2 regions of the Kitasatospora sp. NPDC024654 genome follow, and region 1 is predicted to be linked to the other one. Evidence: riboswitches for the same ligand, from Rfam matches in the RefSeq annotation. Region 1 holds a riboswitch; the other holds the start of a gene.
What was found. A riboswitch is a leader RNA that binds a small molecule or an ion and turns the genes downstream of it on or off. The one in region 1 is predicted to bind S-adenosylmethionine.
Positions count from the first base shown of each region.

Region 1 (7,369 bases):
CACGCCGAGCCCGAAGATCCAGCCGAACAGACCCTCGGTCACCGGACCAAGGCTGCCCAGCGACAGGCCACCCTGGTTGGGCGCCTCATTGGCCTGGTAGCGGACGAAGGCCACGATCTCCTGCTTCTGCTTCTCCGGCATGGTGCTGTCGGGGAAGGCGGGCATGTTCTGCGGGCCGGTCTGCATGGCCTCGTAGATGTGCTTGGCGGAGGTGCCCTCGAGGGAGGGGGCGAACTTGCCCTGGGACAGGGCGCCACCCGCACCGGCGAAGTTGTGGCACTGCGCGCAGTTGGTGCGGAACAGGTCGCCACCCTTGGCGATGGCGTCCGTCTCGGTGGAGGTGTACTGCTGCTGGGTCGGCGTCACCGGGCCGGGGCCCAGCGAGGCGACGAAGGCGGCCATCTGGTCGATCTGGTCCTGCGAGTAGATGTTCTTCTTGCTCGGGACCTGGGCGCCCGGCTGCTGAGCGGGCATCCGGCCGGTGCCGACCTGGAAGTCGACGGCGGCGGAGCCCACGCCGACCAGGCTCGGACCGTTGGCGCTGCCCTCGCCGTTGAGGCCGTGGCAGGAGGAGCAGCCGACGGCGAAGAGCTTCTTGCCCTCGTTGATGGCGAGCGACTGCGCGGAGCTGTCAGCCTGCGCCTTCTCGGCGGGCGCGAACGCGGCGTACAGCCCCCCGGTGGCCGCCAGGGCGAAGAGTAGGACGACCAGCGCCGCCAGTGGGTGGCGCCGTCGTGCGGAGAGCTTTTTCACGGAATTCCCCGATATCAGGACTGGGCGGTGTCAGGATCTGGTCGGCTGGTGGTGGGCCCGGCGCGCGGTTCGGCGTCGGCAGGCGGACACGGACAGAAGGACCCGGGCCGGTTCGGCCAGCGGGTCCGGCCGGCGGCCAGCGACCTGATCGGTTACTTGATCAGGTAGATGGTCGCGAAGAGGCCGATCCAGACCACATCGACGAAGTGCCAGTAGTACGACACGACGATCGCCGCGGTGGCCTGCTCGTGCGTGAAGCGCTTGGCTGCGTACGTCCGCCCCAGGACCAGCAGGAAGGCGATCAGACCGCCCGTCACATGCAACCCGTGGAAGCCGGTGGTCAGGTAGAACACCGAGCCGTACGGGTCGGAGGACAGCGACAGGCCGTCCTTCTTCACCAGCTCGGTGTACTCGAAGATCTGGCCGCCGATGAAGATCGCGCCCATCATGAAGGTGACCGTGAACCAGGTGCGGAGCTTCTTGACGTCACCGCGCTCGGCGGCGAAGACGCCGAGCTGGCAGGTGAGCGAGGAGAGCACCAGGATCGTGGTGTTCACGGAGGAGAAGGGGACGTTGAGGGCATGTGCCTTCTCGGTCCAGAAGCCTGGCCCCTTCACGGAACGGGCCGTGAAGTACATCGCGAAGAGGGCCGCGAAGAACATCAGCTCGGAACTCAGCCAGACGATGGTTCCGACGCTGGTCATGTTCGGTCGGTTGACCGATCCATGTGCGTGCCCGGTTTCTACTGCTGTTGCTGTCGCCACGACCGACATTATGTCGGTCCCTTATTCCGTCTTCACGTCGGGGGGTCTCCCTCGGAGTGTCCGGTGCGTGCGGTATGCCCGGATGGCGGCGGATGGGACGCCCCTGACGCGGCGGGTGGCGTGGGGCTCGCGTGCTTCGTGGTCCGATGCGGATTTTCTGACGGTTCGTCCGATCTGATCACTCCTTTGCCGTGCGCGTCCCGCCGTCGGGAGAGTGGTCGATCGGCTAGTGGAGTAGGCCGTCCGAGTGGTCCGCGCGGGTGGGGGTGACGGTGGGTCCTCCGGGTGGGTGAGCCCGGGGCGCACCGGGTGCGCGGGAGATCGCGGCGGACGCTCTCGGGGGCGGGTGATCCGGAGTAGCATCCGGAAGTGGTTGAACGTGGTCCGGATCACATCCGGCCCCCGTTGAACCGGCGGCACCAGCGGACGTATGAGGCACCTTTTTCCGAGACACCTGGGAGCAGGGACCATGGCGCACACGAGCGACGAGACCGTCACCGTTCTCGTCTACAGCGACGACCGCAACACCCGCGCACAGGTGACCACGGCGCTCGGCACCCGGCCGGCCGCCGACCTGCCGGCGGTGACCTATCTGGAGTGCGCCACCACCCCCGCCGTGCTGCGGGCCCTGGAGAAGGGCGGCGTGGACCTCTGCGTGCTGGACGGCGAGGCGGTGCCGGCCGGCGGGCTGGGCCTGGCCCGTCAGGTGAAGGACGAGATCTACGGCTGCCCGCCGGTGCTGGTGCTGATCGGGCGCCCGCAGGACTCCTGGCTGGCCGCCTGGAGCCGGGCGGACGCGGCGATCTCCCACCCGGTGGACCCGGTGGCGCTGGCCGAGGCGGCCGCCACGCTGCTGCGGGCCCGGGTCGGGGCGCGGGCACTCTCGCACAAGTAGCGGGACGGGCGTACAAGCAGCGGGACGGGCCGCCGCGGGGCGCGGCGGATCGTCTCAGCAGAAGAGAGGGGTCGCCGGATCGGACCGGCGGCCCCTCCTGCCTGGTTAGGCTGGCCGTACCCCCTCTCCGAACACAGAAGCGAGCTGGAGTCAGCCATGGTCGATCTGAAGCCTGCGAACGGTGGCAACGCGCCCGCGCAGGTGGTCCGCAGCTGGCCGGAGGTCCTCAACACCCTGCTGGGCGGCGAAGACCTCAGCCGGGCCGAGGCGGCCTGGGCGATGGACCGGATCATGAGCGGCGAGGCCAGTTCGGCGCAGGTGGCGGGGTTCATGGTCGCTCTCCGCGCCAAGGGCGAGACGGTCGAGGAGGTCTCCGGCCTGGTCGAGGCGATGTACGCGCATGCCGAGCCGCTGGAGATCCCCGGCCCGGCGGTGGACATCGTCGGCACCGGCGGCGACCGGGCGAAGACCGTCAACATCTCCACCATGTCGGCCATCGTCGCCGCGGCGGCCGGCGCCAAGGTGGTGAAGCACGGCAACCGGGCCGCCTCCTCGGCCAGCGGCTCGTCCGACGTGCTGGAGCGGCTGGGTATCCGGCTCGACCTGCGGGCCGAGCGGGTGGCCGCGGTGGCCGAGGAGGTCGGCCTCACCTTCTGCTTCGCCGCCCGGTTCCACCCCGCGATGCGGCATGCCGCGACGGCCCGGCGCGACCTCGGGGTGCCGACCGCGTTCAACATCCTCGGCCCGCTGACCAACCCGGCCAGGGTCACCGCGCACGCCGTCGGCTGCTTCGACACCCGGCTGGCCGGGCTGATCGCCGGCGTGCTGGCCGAGCGCGGCTCCTCCGCGCTGGTCTTCCGCGGCGACGACGGGCTGGACGAGCTGACCGTCTGCACCACCTCGCGGGTGTGGATCGTGCGGGACGGGCGGGTCACCGAGACCTGCTTCGACCCGCGCGAGGTGGGCATCGAGCTGGTCGGCATCGAGGCGCTGCGCGGTGCGGACGCCGAGTACAACGCCGACGTCGCCCGCCGGGTGCTGGCCGGTGAGCGCGGGCCGGTGCGGGACGCGGTGGTGCTCAACTCGGCGGCGGCGCTGGTCGCGCTGGAGATCACCGGGGCGCCGCTGGCCGAACAGTTGTCTGCGGCGATGGGCCGGACGGCGGCGGCGATCGACAGCGGTGCGGCGCAGCACCTGCTCAAGCGCTGGGCGGCGGCCACCGCCGCCGGCTGAGCCCGTCCGCCCGTGAGACCCGCACGTCGCTGACCTGCGGGTCTCACGGCCGTCCGGATGGTGGAACGCCGGTTGACCACTCCTCGGCCGGCCGCCTACAGTCTTCGCCAGGTCATGAGTGACAGCGCGACAAGCCCCAGCTTGCTGTCCGGCAACCCTCCGTCCGTGGCGGGGTGCCCTGGGTGAAGACCGGGCCAGGCGGCGATTCGTCCGTCGGGCAAGCGCGGACCACCGGCATCTCGCACTCCCGGGGTCCTGACCCCGGAGGAGTGCGTCTTCATGTCAGTCCACCCGTCGCCCGCCGCCACTCTCGCCTCGACGCTCCCCGGGACGCCGTCCGGAAGGACCCCCACCGCGCGGCACCTCCCGGCGCACCGCGCCCCGCTCGACGTGCTCGGCCAGGACGTCGAGGTCCCGCTGGTCACCGGGGAGAAGATCGGTTACGCCGCGCTCGACTACGCCGCCAGCGCGCCCGCGCTGCGGCGGGTCTGGGACGACGTGGCCGCCTACGCCCCCTACTACGGCAGCGTGCACCGCGGCGCCGGCTACCTCTCGCAGCTCTCCACCGACCTGTTCGAGCAGAGCCGGCGGACCGTCGCCGACTTCCTCGACCTGCGCGAGGGCGACCAGGTGGTCTTCACCCGTGCCACCACCGACTCGCTCAACCTGCTGGCGGGCGTGCTGCCGGCCGGCACCCGGGTGTTCGCCTTCGAGACCGAGCACCACGCCTCGCTGCTGCCCTGGCGCCGGGACGGCCTGACGGTGAGCTACCTGCGCGCCCCCCGCTCGCACGCCGAGGCGGTCGCCGCGCTGGACGCGGCGCTGGCCGAGTACCCCGAGGGCCCGCGGCTGTTCTGTGTCACCGGCGCCTCGAACGTTACCGGCGAGCTGTGGCCGGTGGCCGAGCTGACCGCGGTGGCGCACCGGCACGGCGCCCGGGTGGTGCTGGATGCGGCGCAGCTCGCGCCGCACCACCGGGTCTCGGTCCGCGAGCTGGACGTCGACTGGGTGGCCTTCTCCGGGCACAAGCTCTACGCGCCGTTCGGGGCCGGGGTGCTGGCCGGGCGGTCGGACTGGCTGGACGCCGCCGAGCCGTACCTGGCCGGCGGCGGGGCCAGCCGGACGGTGGCCCGGGAGGCGGACGGTTCGGTGGCCGTCGAGTGGCAGCGCGGCCCGGCCCGGCACGAGGCGGGTTCGCCCAACGTGATCGGCGCCTACGCCGTCGCCTCCGCCTGCCGGGCGCTGACCGAGGCCGGCTTCGAGGAGCTGGAGGCCCGCGAGCGGCTGCTGGTCGAGCGGCTGACGGCCGGGCTGGCCGCCGTTCCCGAGGTCCGGGTGCTCAGCCTGTTCGGTGCCGACGCGCCGCGGGTGGGTGTGCTGTCGTTCGTCGTGCGGGGCTGGAACAGCTCGCACTTCGCGGCGGCGCTCTCGGCGGAGTACGGCATCGGGGTGCGGGACGGACTGTTCTGCGCGCACCCGCTGGTGCGCACGCTGCTCGGCGGGGACGCGGCCGGTGCTCCCTCCGAGTGCGGTGCTCCCGAGCCGTCGCTGCCGGGGGAGCGCAGTCTGAACGCGATCCGGGTCAGCTTCGGTGCCGGGACGCCGGACGAGCACCTCGACCGCTTCCTGGCCGCCGTCCGGGAGCTGGTCACCGACGGTGCGCGCTGGACCTACCGCAACGAGGGCGGGCGGTGCGTGGCCGACACCCGGCGCTGAGACCGGTCCGGCGGAAAGGTCCGCCGGACCCGGCCTCAGCCGTCCAGGCCGAGTGCGAAGGCGGCCTCCAGGTCGTGCTGGGAGTAGGTGCGGAAGGCGATCTGGGTCTCGGTGTGCTCGACGCCGGGGACCTTGTTGACCCGGCCCGGGATCACCTCGGCCAGATCGTCGTGGTGCCGCACCCGGACCATCGCCACCAGGGAGTAGCCGCCGGTCACCGAGTAGACCTCGCTGACTCCCTCGATGGCGGCGACCTCCTCGGCGATCTCGGGGATCCGGTCGGCGGCGGTCTTGATCAGGACGATGGCGGTGATCACTCGAAGGCTCCGGGGTCGGGGGCGAGCGGCTGGAGGTCGGTGGGCCCAGCGTATCGGGCCCGCCGTGAGGCGGCCCACAGCGCCAGGAAGCCGGCGCTGAAGCCGATCACATGCGCCAGGTAGGCCACCCCGGGGCCGGCCTGGCGCACCGACCACCACTGCACGGCGAACCACAGGCCGAGCACCAACCAGGCCGGCAGCCGCAGCGGCAGGAAGAAGAGCAGCGGGACCAGCGCGGTCACCCGGGCCCGTGGGTAGAGCCGCAGGTAGCCGCCGAGCACCCCGGCGATCGCGCCGGAGGCGCCGACCAGTGGCTGCAGCGCCTGGGGACCGGTGCTGTCGGCCAGCGCGTAGCCGTAGCCGGCCAGCGCGCCGACGGCCAGGTAGAAGAGGAGGAAGCGCGGCCGGCCCAGCCGTTCCTCCACCCCGGCGCCGAAGACCAGCAGGAAGAGCATGTTGCCCAGCAGGTGCAGCCAGCCGCCGTGCACGAAGAGCGAGGTGAACACGGAGAGCAGCGGGCTCTTCCGCGGGGTGCCGACCGGCGGGCAACCGGGCAGCGCGGGGGCGGCGCCGGCGGCCTGAGCGGCGGTCAGCGGACGGCCGCTCAGCAGCTCGGCCGGGATCGCCCCCCAACGCTGCTGGTAGCGCTGGGCGGCGCAGTTCAGGGTGGCCTGGGTGCTGCCGTAGTGGGGGGCGATCCCGCTCGGTCCGGCCAGGAGGACCACGCAGTTCACCGCCACCAGCAGGTAGCAGGCCAGCGGGGCCGGGCCGGCCGCCGGGGGTCGGGCGGAGCGGAGCCGGTCGCGCCAGGGGATCACCATGGGCCGATCCTTTCCGGCCCGGCCGCCGCGCGCACCGCGCTCTGCTGCGAGCGGGTTACCCGCCGCCGGACGCAGCCGCTGGTGGCAAGGGGTATCCGGTGGCCGACGCGGTGTGGTCAGGCCCTAGGCTTGGGGCCGGGGCGGCAGCACGGCCGTGCCCGGGACCAGTCGAGAGGACCCACCGATGACCGTCCCCGTGCCCACCGCCGAGACCCGCTGGCGCTGCACGCTGTGCGGCAACCTGACCCGGTTCGACGTCACCCGCTCGTCCCGGGTGGTGGAGTACGTCCATCTGGACCTGGCCGGCGAGTCGACGGTGGAGGAGCGCGAGGTGCTCAGCGAGACCGTGGAGTCGGTCCGCTGCCGCTGGTGCAACGCGGTCGACCAGGTCGAGCTGGTGCCCCGGCCGGACGCCCCGGCCGCCGACTGAGCGTGGCCGTCCCGGGATGGGACGGGTGGGCGGTGTGGTGTCCGAGGTGGCACCGTTCACGCGACAATTGCACAGAGCGGTGGGTTTTGGGCATCGGCAGCCGGCCGTACGGCCCCCGCAGACCAGGATCGGAGCCGAGGACGCCATGGACGCAGCGAGGGAGGCCGCCGAGCCCCAGGGGCAGCCGCCCGCCACCCCGGAGCCCGGGGTGGACGCCGCCGAGCAGGCCTCCGGCGCCGCTGAGCAGCTCGATCGGCCGCTGCCGGAGGGGGTTCGTCGCCGGGTGGTCGGCCTGGCCGCCGACGCGCTCGGCGGGCTGACGCCGACCGAGCTGCCCAGCGCGCTCCGTCCGTATGCGAAGTTCACCCCCGCGCGGCGCGCCAAGTACGCCGGGACGGCGCTGGCGTCGGCGCTGGAGGCGGAGCCGGTGTTCCGGTCGC
Region 1 covers NZ_JBVHLF010000008.1:111,529-118,897, reverse strand. Annotated here, with positions in the region: gene qcrC (cytochrome bc1 complex diheme cytochrome c subunit) at 1-753, opposite strand, end outside; gene ctaE (aa3-type cytochrome oxidase subunit III) at 906-1,526, opposite strand; gene ACZ38L_RS07570 (hypothetical protein) at 1,987-2,412, shown strand; gene trpD (anthranilate phosphoribosyltransferase) at 2,569-3,645, shown strand; SAM riboswitch class IV at 3,756-3,875, shown strand; gene ACZ38L_RS07560 (aminotransferase class V-fold PLP-dependent enzyme) at 3,925-5,361, shown strand; gene ACZ38L_RS07555 (Lrp/AsnC family transcriptional regulator) at 5,397-5,678, opposite strand; gene ACZ38L_RS07550 (rhomboid family intramembrane serine protease) at 5,675-6,499, opposite strand; gene ACZ38L_RS07545 (hypothetical protein) at 6,684-6,929, shown strand; gene ACZ38L_RS07540 (NYN domain-containing protein) at 7,075-7,369, shown strand, end outside.

Region 2 (7,369 bases), on a different contig from region 1:
CCCCGCGCTCTACCGCACCCCGACCGCCCACCAGCGCCACGAGCGGCAGGCCCGGGCCAACCTCGCCGCCGAGCTCGACCTGCTCAGCCAGTCACGGCGGGCCGGCGGTCACAGCGAGCCGACCGGCGCCACCACGACGCCCTCCTTGCCGCACACCCAGTGCGGATCCGCCCCCAGCTCCGGCTCCACGCTCAACGCGTGCGGGTCGCCCTCCACCGCACACCGCTCGCAGAGCGGCCACCGCCCATAGGCCTCCAGCAGCGCGTCCTGCACGTCCTGCGCCACCAGCCCGAGCACGAACTCCACCCCGTCCGGCCACTGCTCCAACCACCACCGCCGGTGCGTCACCGCGTCCTCCACCAGCGACACCACCGCCGCGTCCGCGACGTCCCGCGCCGACAGGTCAGCGAGAATCAACGCCCGCGCCTGGTGCAGCGCGGCTTCAAGATCAGGAGACTCAGCCACCTCCCTATTCTCCCGCAGCCTATTTGGCGGCCGGAAACGCCTCGGTGCTCAGCTCGATCCCGAACGGTTCGGGCAACACCACCGGCTGCCCGAAGGGCACCCGGGTGCTCCGCCGGTACGTCCCGCCCTCCGGCTCGGCGAAGAGCGTCACGGTCGGCCCCTCCGCGTCGAAGCGGTCGATCAGCAGGTAGAGCGGGACGGGCGCGTGGGCGTAGGCCCAGAGCTTCTTCGTCCGGTCGTGCCGGGCGTTGCCCTCCGAGGTGATCTCCACCGCCATCAGCAGCATCGCGGCGTCGACCGCGGCCTCCTGCGCCGACAGCAGTGCTTCATCCAGCACGGCCAAGTCCGGCACGTAGAGCCTCTCCAGCCGGACGATCTCCGTGCCCAGGGTCCGGTGGACCCCCACGCTGCGCGGCAGGCACTCGTTCAACGCCCGATCGACCCTTGCAGCGATCACGTTGTGTCCCACGCCGGGCGGCGGCACCACGTGGATCTCCCCCTCGTCGATCTCCGCGCGCCAGCCCTCCGGGACGTCCAGCTCCCGCCAGGTGTCCAGTAGGTAGCCCCAGTGCCGACCCAGCTCGATCGCCATCGCAGTCACCGCCGACCTCCCCTCATCCTCACGACCCTGTCCGTGCTCACCGTACGGGCCTTCGGGGCGCCGAAACCGTCCATGCACCCGGCGTCCCACGAACGGGTGATCGGCGCCCCGGAACGCCGCGAGGGCGGTCCCCTTCAACGGGGACCGCCCTCGCGGACGGGGTCGAACGACCGATCCTGAGGCAGGATCAGAAGTCCATGTCACCGCCCGGCATGCCGCCCGGGGCGCCCGCGGCGGCCTTCTCCGGCTTGTCGGCGATGACGGCCTCGGTGGTGAGGAAGAGCGCCGCGATGGAGGCGGCGTTCTGCAGCGCGGAACGGGTGACCTTGGCCGGGTCGATGATGCCCGCGCCGATCAGGTCGACGTACTCGTTGGTGGCGGCGTTCAGGCCGTGACCGGCGGGGAGGTTGCGCACCTTCTCCACCACGACGCCACCCTCCAGGCCGGCGTTGGTCGCGATCTGCTTGATCGGGGCCTCCAGCGCGACCTTGACGATGTTGGCACCGGTGGCCTCGTCGCCGTCCAGCTCCAGCTTGTCGAACGCGACACCGGCCTGCAGCAGGGCCACGCCACCGCCGGCGACGATGCCCTCCTCGACGGCCGCCTTGGCGTTGCGCACGGCGTCCTCGATGCGGTGCTTGCGCTCCTTGAGCTCGACCTCGGTGGCCGCGCCGGCCTTGATGACGGCCACGCCGCCGGCCAGCTTGGCGAGGCGCTCCTGGAGCTTCTCGCGGTCGTAGTCCGAGTCGCTGGTCTCGATCTCGGCGCGGATCTGGTTGACCCGGCCGGCGACCTGCTCGCTGTCGCCGCCACCGTCGACGATGGTGGTCTCGTCCTTGGTGATGACGACCTTGCGGGCGGTGCCCAGCAGGTCCAGGCCGGCGTTCTCCAGCTTGAGGCCGACCTCCTCGGAGATCACGGTGCCGCCGGTGAGGATGGCGATGTCGCCGAGCATGGCCTTGCGACGGTCGCCGAAGCCCGGAGCCTTGACGGCGACGGACTTGAAGGTGCCGCGGATCTTGTTGACGACCAGGGTCGACAGGGCCTCGCCCTCGACGTCCTCGGCGATGATCAGCAGCGGCTTGCCGCTCTGCATGACCTTCTCGAGGAGCGGGAGCAGGTCCTTGACCGAGCCGATCTTGGAGTTGGCGATCAGGATGTACGGGTCGTCGAACGACGCCTCCATCCGCTCCAGGTCGGTGGCGAAGTAGGCCGAGATGTAGCCCTTGTCGAAGCGCATGCCCTCGGTGAGCTCGAGCTCCAGACCGAAGGTGTTGCTCTCCTCGACGGTGATGACGCCTTCCTTGCCGACCTTGTCCATGGCCTCGGCGATCAGCTCGCCGATCTGGGTGTCGGCGGCGGAGATGGAGGCGGTGGAGGCGATCTGCTCCTTGGTCTCCACGTCCTTGGCCTGCGCCAGCAGCTGGTCGGAGACGGCCGCGACGGCCTTCTCGATGCCGCGCTTCAGGGCCATCGGGTTGGCGCCGGCCGCGACGTTGCGCAGACCCTCGCGAACGAGCGCCTGGGCCAGCACGGTGGCGGTGGTGGTGCCGTCACCCGCGACGTCGTCGGTCTTCTTGGCGACCTCCTTGACGAGCTCCGCACCGATCTTCTCGTACGGGTCCTCGAGCTCGATCTCCTTGGCGATCGAGACACCGTCGTTGGTGATCGTGGGGGCACCCCACTTCTTCTCAAGGACGACGTTGCGGCCCTTGGGGCCCAGCGTCACCTTGACGGCGTCGGCAAGCTGGTTCATGCCGCGCTCAAGGCCGCGGCGAGCTTCCTCGTCAAACGCGATGATCTTGGCCATCGGAAGTGGTCCTCCAGGACACGGTCGACTGCTCGGACCAGTGGCGCCCGCGACGGACGGCCCTGGTGTGCGGGGGTCCTGTCCCCTACCGCTCCCGGGGGCCTCACCGACCCGGTCCGTTTGTCACTCTCATGCTGCGAGTGCTAACGCCAATGATTAGCACTCCGGCATGGCGAGTGCAAGCTCCTGACCGCAAGCCACGACGAGCCGCGCGAACGGCGGCAGGCCCGCGCCACCCCCGGGAAGGGAGGTGGCACGGGCCTGCCGCAAGGGCGCCAGCTCGTGACCGAGCCGAGGCTCCGAGGTTCGGAAAGGTCAGACCGCCGCGCGGACCATGTCCGCCTGCGGGCCCTTCTGCCCCTGGGAAATCTCGAACTCGACCCGCTGGCCCTCCTCGAGGGTGCGGTAGCCGTCCATCTGGATCGCGCTGTAGTGGACGAACACGTCCGCACCACCGTCGACCGCGATGAAGCCGTAGCCCTTCTCCGCGTTGAACCACTTGACGGTGCCCTGAGCCATTCCGAACTCCCCTATTGCTGTGCTGGCCCTTCGACGGGTCCGCAGGTCGCGGACCCGGGTCTGATGGACCGGCCCGAGGAAACCCCCCTGGGCGCAGCCCTGCACGCCGCAGCGCCCCACCCCCGGGCACCTGACGGTGCCGGCGGAACAGACGAATGCGCCGACCGCGGCTGAATGTATCCGGATCGCCGCCCTGTGCAACAGGCCCACTGAACGCCAATTCGTCGGCGGCGCCAAGGGATAGGACGGGAGGAAAGCGACAGATCTCCGCAATGTGCGCGGGACATAGCGGACGAATACCGCGAATTGCCCAAATAATTCTGACACGTCGCCGACATGTTCGAACGAAACGCCAATGGGGCATGTCTCATGGGACGGACAAAGCCTATGCCCTGGCGCGGACGAATCAGACAACGCCACGCACGGCGCAGGGCGCCGCACCGCCCGACGGTCCGTCAGGGTGGTGCGGCGCCCTGCGCCCACGCGTGGTCGGCCCGGTGCGGCTCAGCAGCCGCCGGCCACCGCCGGGATGATCGACACGCCGGCGCCGTCCGCGATCTCGGCGGCCAGGCCGCCGGCGAAGCGCACGTCGTCGTCGTTGACGTAGACGTTGACGAAGCGGCGCAGCCGGCCCGCGTCGTCCAGGATCCGGGCCGAGATGCCGACGTGGTTCCGCTCCAGGTCCGAGATCACCTCGGCCAGGGTGGTGCCCTCGGCGGTCACCTCGGTCGCGCCGTCGGTGTAGGTGCGCAGGATGGTCGGGATGCGGACGGTGACGCTCATGACGGGGTTCTCCTCGCTCACGGAAGGGGGGATCGACGGGACCTCAGGACGCCAGGCCGGCGGCCCGGAACGACTCCAGGGAGGGTCGGATGGTCGCGGTCAGGCCGGCACCCGCGACCGCGTCCAGGGTCTTCAGGCCGTCTCCGGTGTTGATCGCGACGGTCTCCCTGGCCGGGTCCAGCACGCCGTCCTCGACCAACTTCTTCAGCACGCCGATGGTCACGCCGCCGGCGGTCTCCGCGAAGATCCCCTCGGTCCGGGCCAGCAGCCGGATCGCCGCCACCACCTCGGCGTCCGTCACGTCCTCCACCGCGCCGCCGGTGCGCCGGGCGATGTCCAGCACGTACGGGCCGTCCGCCGGGTTGCCGATCGCCAGCGACTTGGCGATGGTGTCCGGCCTGACCGGCCGGACCACGTCGTGCCCGGCCTTGAACGCGGCCGAGACCGGCGAGCAGCCGGCCGCCTGGGCGCCGAAGATCCGGTAGGGCCGGTCCTCGACCAGGCCGAGCTTGATCAGCTCCTGCAGGCCCTTGTCGATCTTGGTGAGCTGGGAGCCCGAGGCGATCGGGATCACCAGCTGCTCGGGCAGCCGCCAGCCGAGCTGCTCGCAGATCTCGTACGCCAGGGTCTTCGAGCCCTCGCCGTAGTACGGCCGGAGGTTGACGTTGACGAAGCCCCAGCCCTCGCCGGCCGGGTCGCCGATCAGCTCCGAGCAGAACCGGTTCACGTCGTCGTAGTTGCCCTCGATGCCGACCAGCTGGCCGCCGTACACCCCGGCCATCACGATCTTGCCCTGCTCCAGGTCGTGCGGGATGAACACGCAGGACCGGAAACCGGCCCGGGCCGCCGCGGCGCCCACCGCGCCGGCCAGGTTGCCGGTGGACGAGCAGGACAGGGTGGTGAAGTCGAACGCCCGGGCCGCCTCGATGGCGCAGGCCACCACCCGGTCCTTGAAGGAGTGGGTCGGGTTGCCTGAGTCGTCCTTGACGTGCAGTCGGGCGCTGAAGCCGAGTTCGCGGCCCAGGTTGTCGGCCTTGACCAGCGGGGTCCAACCGGGGTTCAGGTTGGGCTTGGCCGCCACGTCGGCCGGCACCGGCAGCAGCGGGGCGTAACGCCAGATCGAGGCCGGGCCGGCCTCGATCCGCTTGCGCAGCCCGTCCGCGTCGTAACCGCGGTAGTCGTAGGCGATCTCCAGCGGGCCGAAGCACTCCAGGCAGGCGAAGCTGGGACCGAGCGGGAACCGGGTGCCGCACTCGCGACAGGACAGCGCGGTCGCGGGGCCGAGGTCGACGGTGGAAACGGGTGCCCTGGTGTCAAGAGCCATGATGGCGGAGGCCTCTCTCCTCATCTTCCCCACCGCGCGGTCGCGCGGCGGGCCGGAATTGGCACCTGTCCCGCCGGGGCCTGCGCGGCCGGACGAGAAGGTTGCCGGGACGTCGACGGGCCGTTCCCTCAGTCCCTCTGGATGAGCTCTGTGAAGTTGTGGTCCTGCTCGGCGGCCGACCCCGGCGTGCGAAGGTCCGGCCGCTGTACGAAGACTGTAACCGAAGGCCCCGCGCCTGACCCCTGCCGTCCGATCCGCGAGATGGCCAGTCCATGAGGAGCCCGCCTTGTCCGTCGAGCCGATACCCGCGCTGCTCCCGGAGGTGGCGTCCTGGCTGCGCCGCCGCTCCTGGACCGCGGCCCAGCGCCCGGTCCGGGCGCTGCTCGACGCGAAGCGGGTGGCCGGGCCGGCCGGCACGGTCAGCGTGGTGCTGCCGGCCCTGGACGAGGAGGCCACGGTCGGCGGGATCGTCTCGGTGATCCGCCGCGAGCTGATGGAACGGCTGCCGCTGGTGGACGAGCTGGTGGTGGTCGACTCCGGCTCCGAGGACCGCACCGCGCAGTTCGCGGCCGAGGCCGGCGCCCGGGTGGTGCACCGGGACGACATCCTGCCCCGGCTGCCCGCGGTGCCCGGCAAGGGCGAGGTGCTCTGGCGCTCGCTGCTGGCGACCAGCGGCGCGATCGTCTGCTTCGTCGACGCCGACCTGCGCGAGTTCGACCCGGCCTTCGTCACCGGGATCGTCGGCCCGCTGCTCACCGACCCCGGGATCCAGCTGGTCAAGGCGATGTACGACCGCCCGCTCGAGACGGGAGGGGCGATCGTGCCGGCCGGCGGTGGGCGGGTCACCGAGCTGGTCGCCCGCCCGCTGCTCAACCTGCACTGGCCGCAGCTGGCCGGCTTCGTCCAGCCGCTCGGCGGCGAGTACGCGGCCCGCCGCTCGCTGCTGGAGCGGCTGCCGTTCCCCACCGGCTACGGGGTCGAGCTGGGCCTGCTGGTGGACGCGCTGGAGCTGGCCGGGCTGGACGCGCTGGCCCAGGTGGACGTGGGCGTGCGGCACCACCGCCACCAGGACGGCCAGGCGCTCGGCCGGATGGCCGCGACCATCTACCGCACCGCGCTGGAGCGGCTCGACCGGAGCCACCGGCTGAAGGCCGCCGACGACCTGGCCCGCCCGGTGCTGACCCAGTTCTCCCGGGACAGCACCGACGGCGGTTTCACCGGCCACAGCCACCCCGTGCCCGCCCTGGACCGCCCGCCGATGGTCGACATCCCGGAGTACCGCAAGCCGTGACCGGCACAACCCCCCGGGGGTTTGCCACCCGCCGGCCCCGGCAAGGGTGGAGATATGGCCGATCAAACGACCGCACGCATCCTGGTGGCTTCCAACCGGGGTCCGGTCTCCTTCAGCAAGGCACAGGACGGGTCGCTGACCCTGCGGCGCGGCGGTGGCGGGCTGGTCTCCGGACTGTCCGCGATCGACGATCCGAACGCTGTCTGGGTCTGCGCGGCGCTGGGCGAGGCGGACCGCGAGGCGGCCCGGCGTTCCCCGTCCGGCCGGCTCGACCGCGGCGGCTTCGACGTCGGCGGACAGGCCGTCCGGATGCTGGACATCGACCCCGGGACCTTCGACCGCGCCTACAACGGGGTGGCCAACTCCACCCTGTGGTTCGTCCACCACCTGCTGTACGACACGCCGGTCTCCCCCGCCTTCGACGCCGACTTCCGGGACCAGTGGTCCGCCTTCGAGGCCTACAACGCCGCGTTCGCCGAGGCGCTGGCCGTCGAGGCCGCGCCGGGCGCCGCCGTGCTGGTGCAGGACTACCACCTCGCGCTCGTCCCGGCACTGCTCCGGGTGCTCCGCCCGGAC
Region 2 covers NZ_JBVHLF010000038.1:6,087-13,455, forward strand. Annotated here, with positions in the region: partial or broken gene ACZ38L_RS22185 (HD domain-containing protein) at 1-94, shown strand, start outside; gene ACZ38L_RS22190 (hypothetical protein) at 109-465, opposite strand; gene ACZ38L_RS22195 (Uma2 family endonuclease) at 485-1,057, opposite strand; gene groL (chaperonin GroEL) at 1,254-2,876, opposite strand; gene ACZ38L_RS22205 (cold-shock protein) at 3,192-3,395, opposite strand; gene ACZ38L_RS22210 (MoaD/ThiS family protein) at 3,900-4,178, opposite strand; gene thrC (threonine synthase) at 4,222-5,502, opposite strand; SAM riboswitch class I at 5,520-5,650, opposite strand; gene ACZ38L_RS22220 (glucosyl-3-phosphoglycerate synthase) at 5,813-6,793, shown strand; gene ACZ38L_RS22225 (alpha,alpha-trehalose-phosphate synthase (UDP-forming)) at 6,848-7,369, shown strand, end outside.
Region 2: it holds a riboswitch for S-adenosylmethionine, as region 1 does, so the genes downstream of both, thrC (threonine synthase) here and ACZ38L_RS07560 (aminotransferase class V-fold PLP-dependent enzyme) in region 1, are expected to answer to the same signal.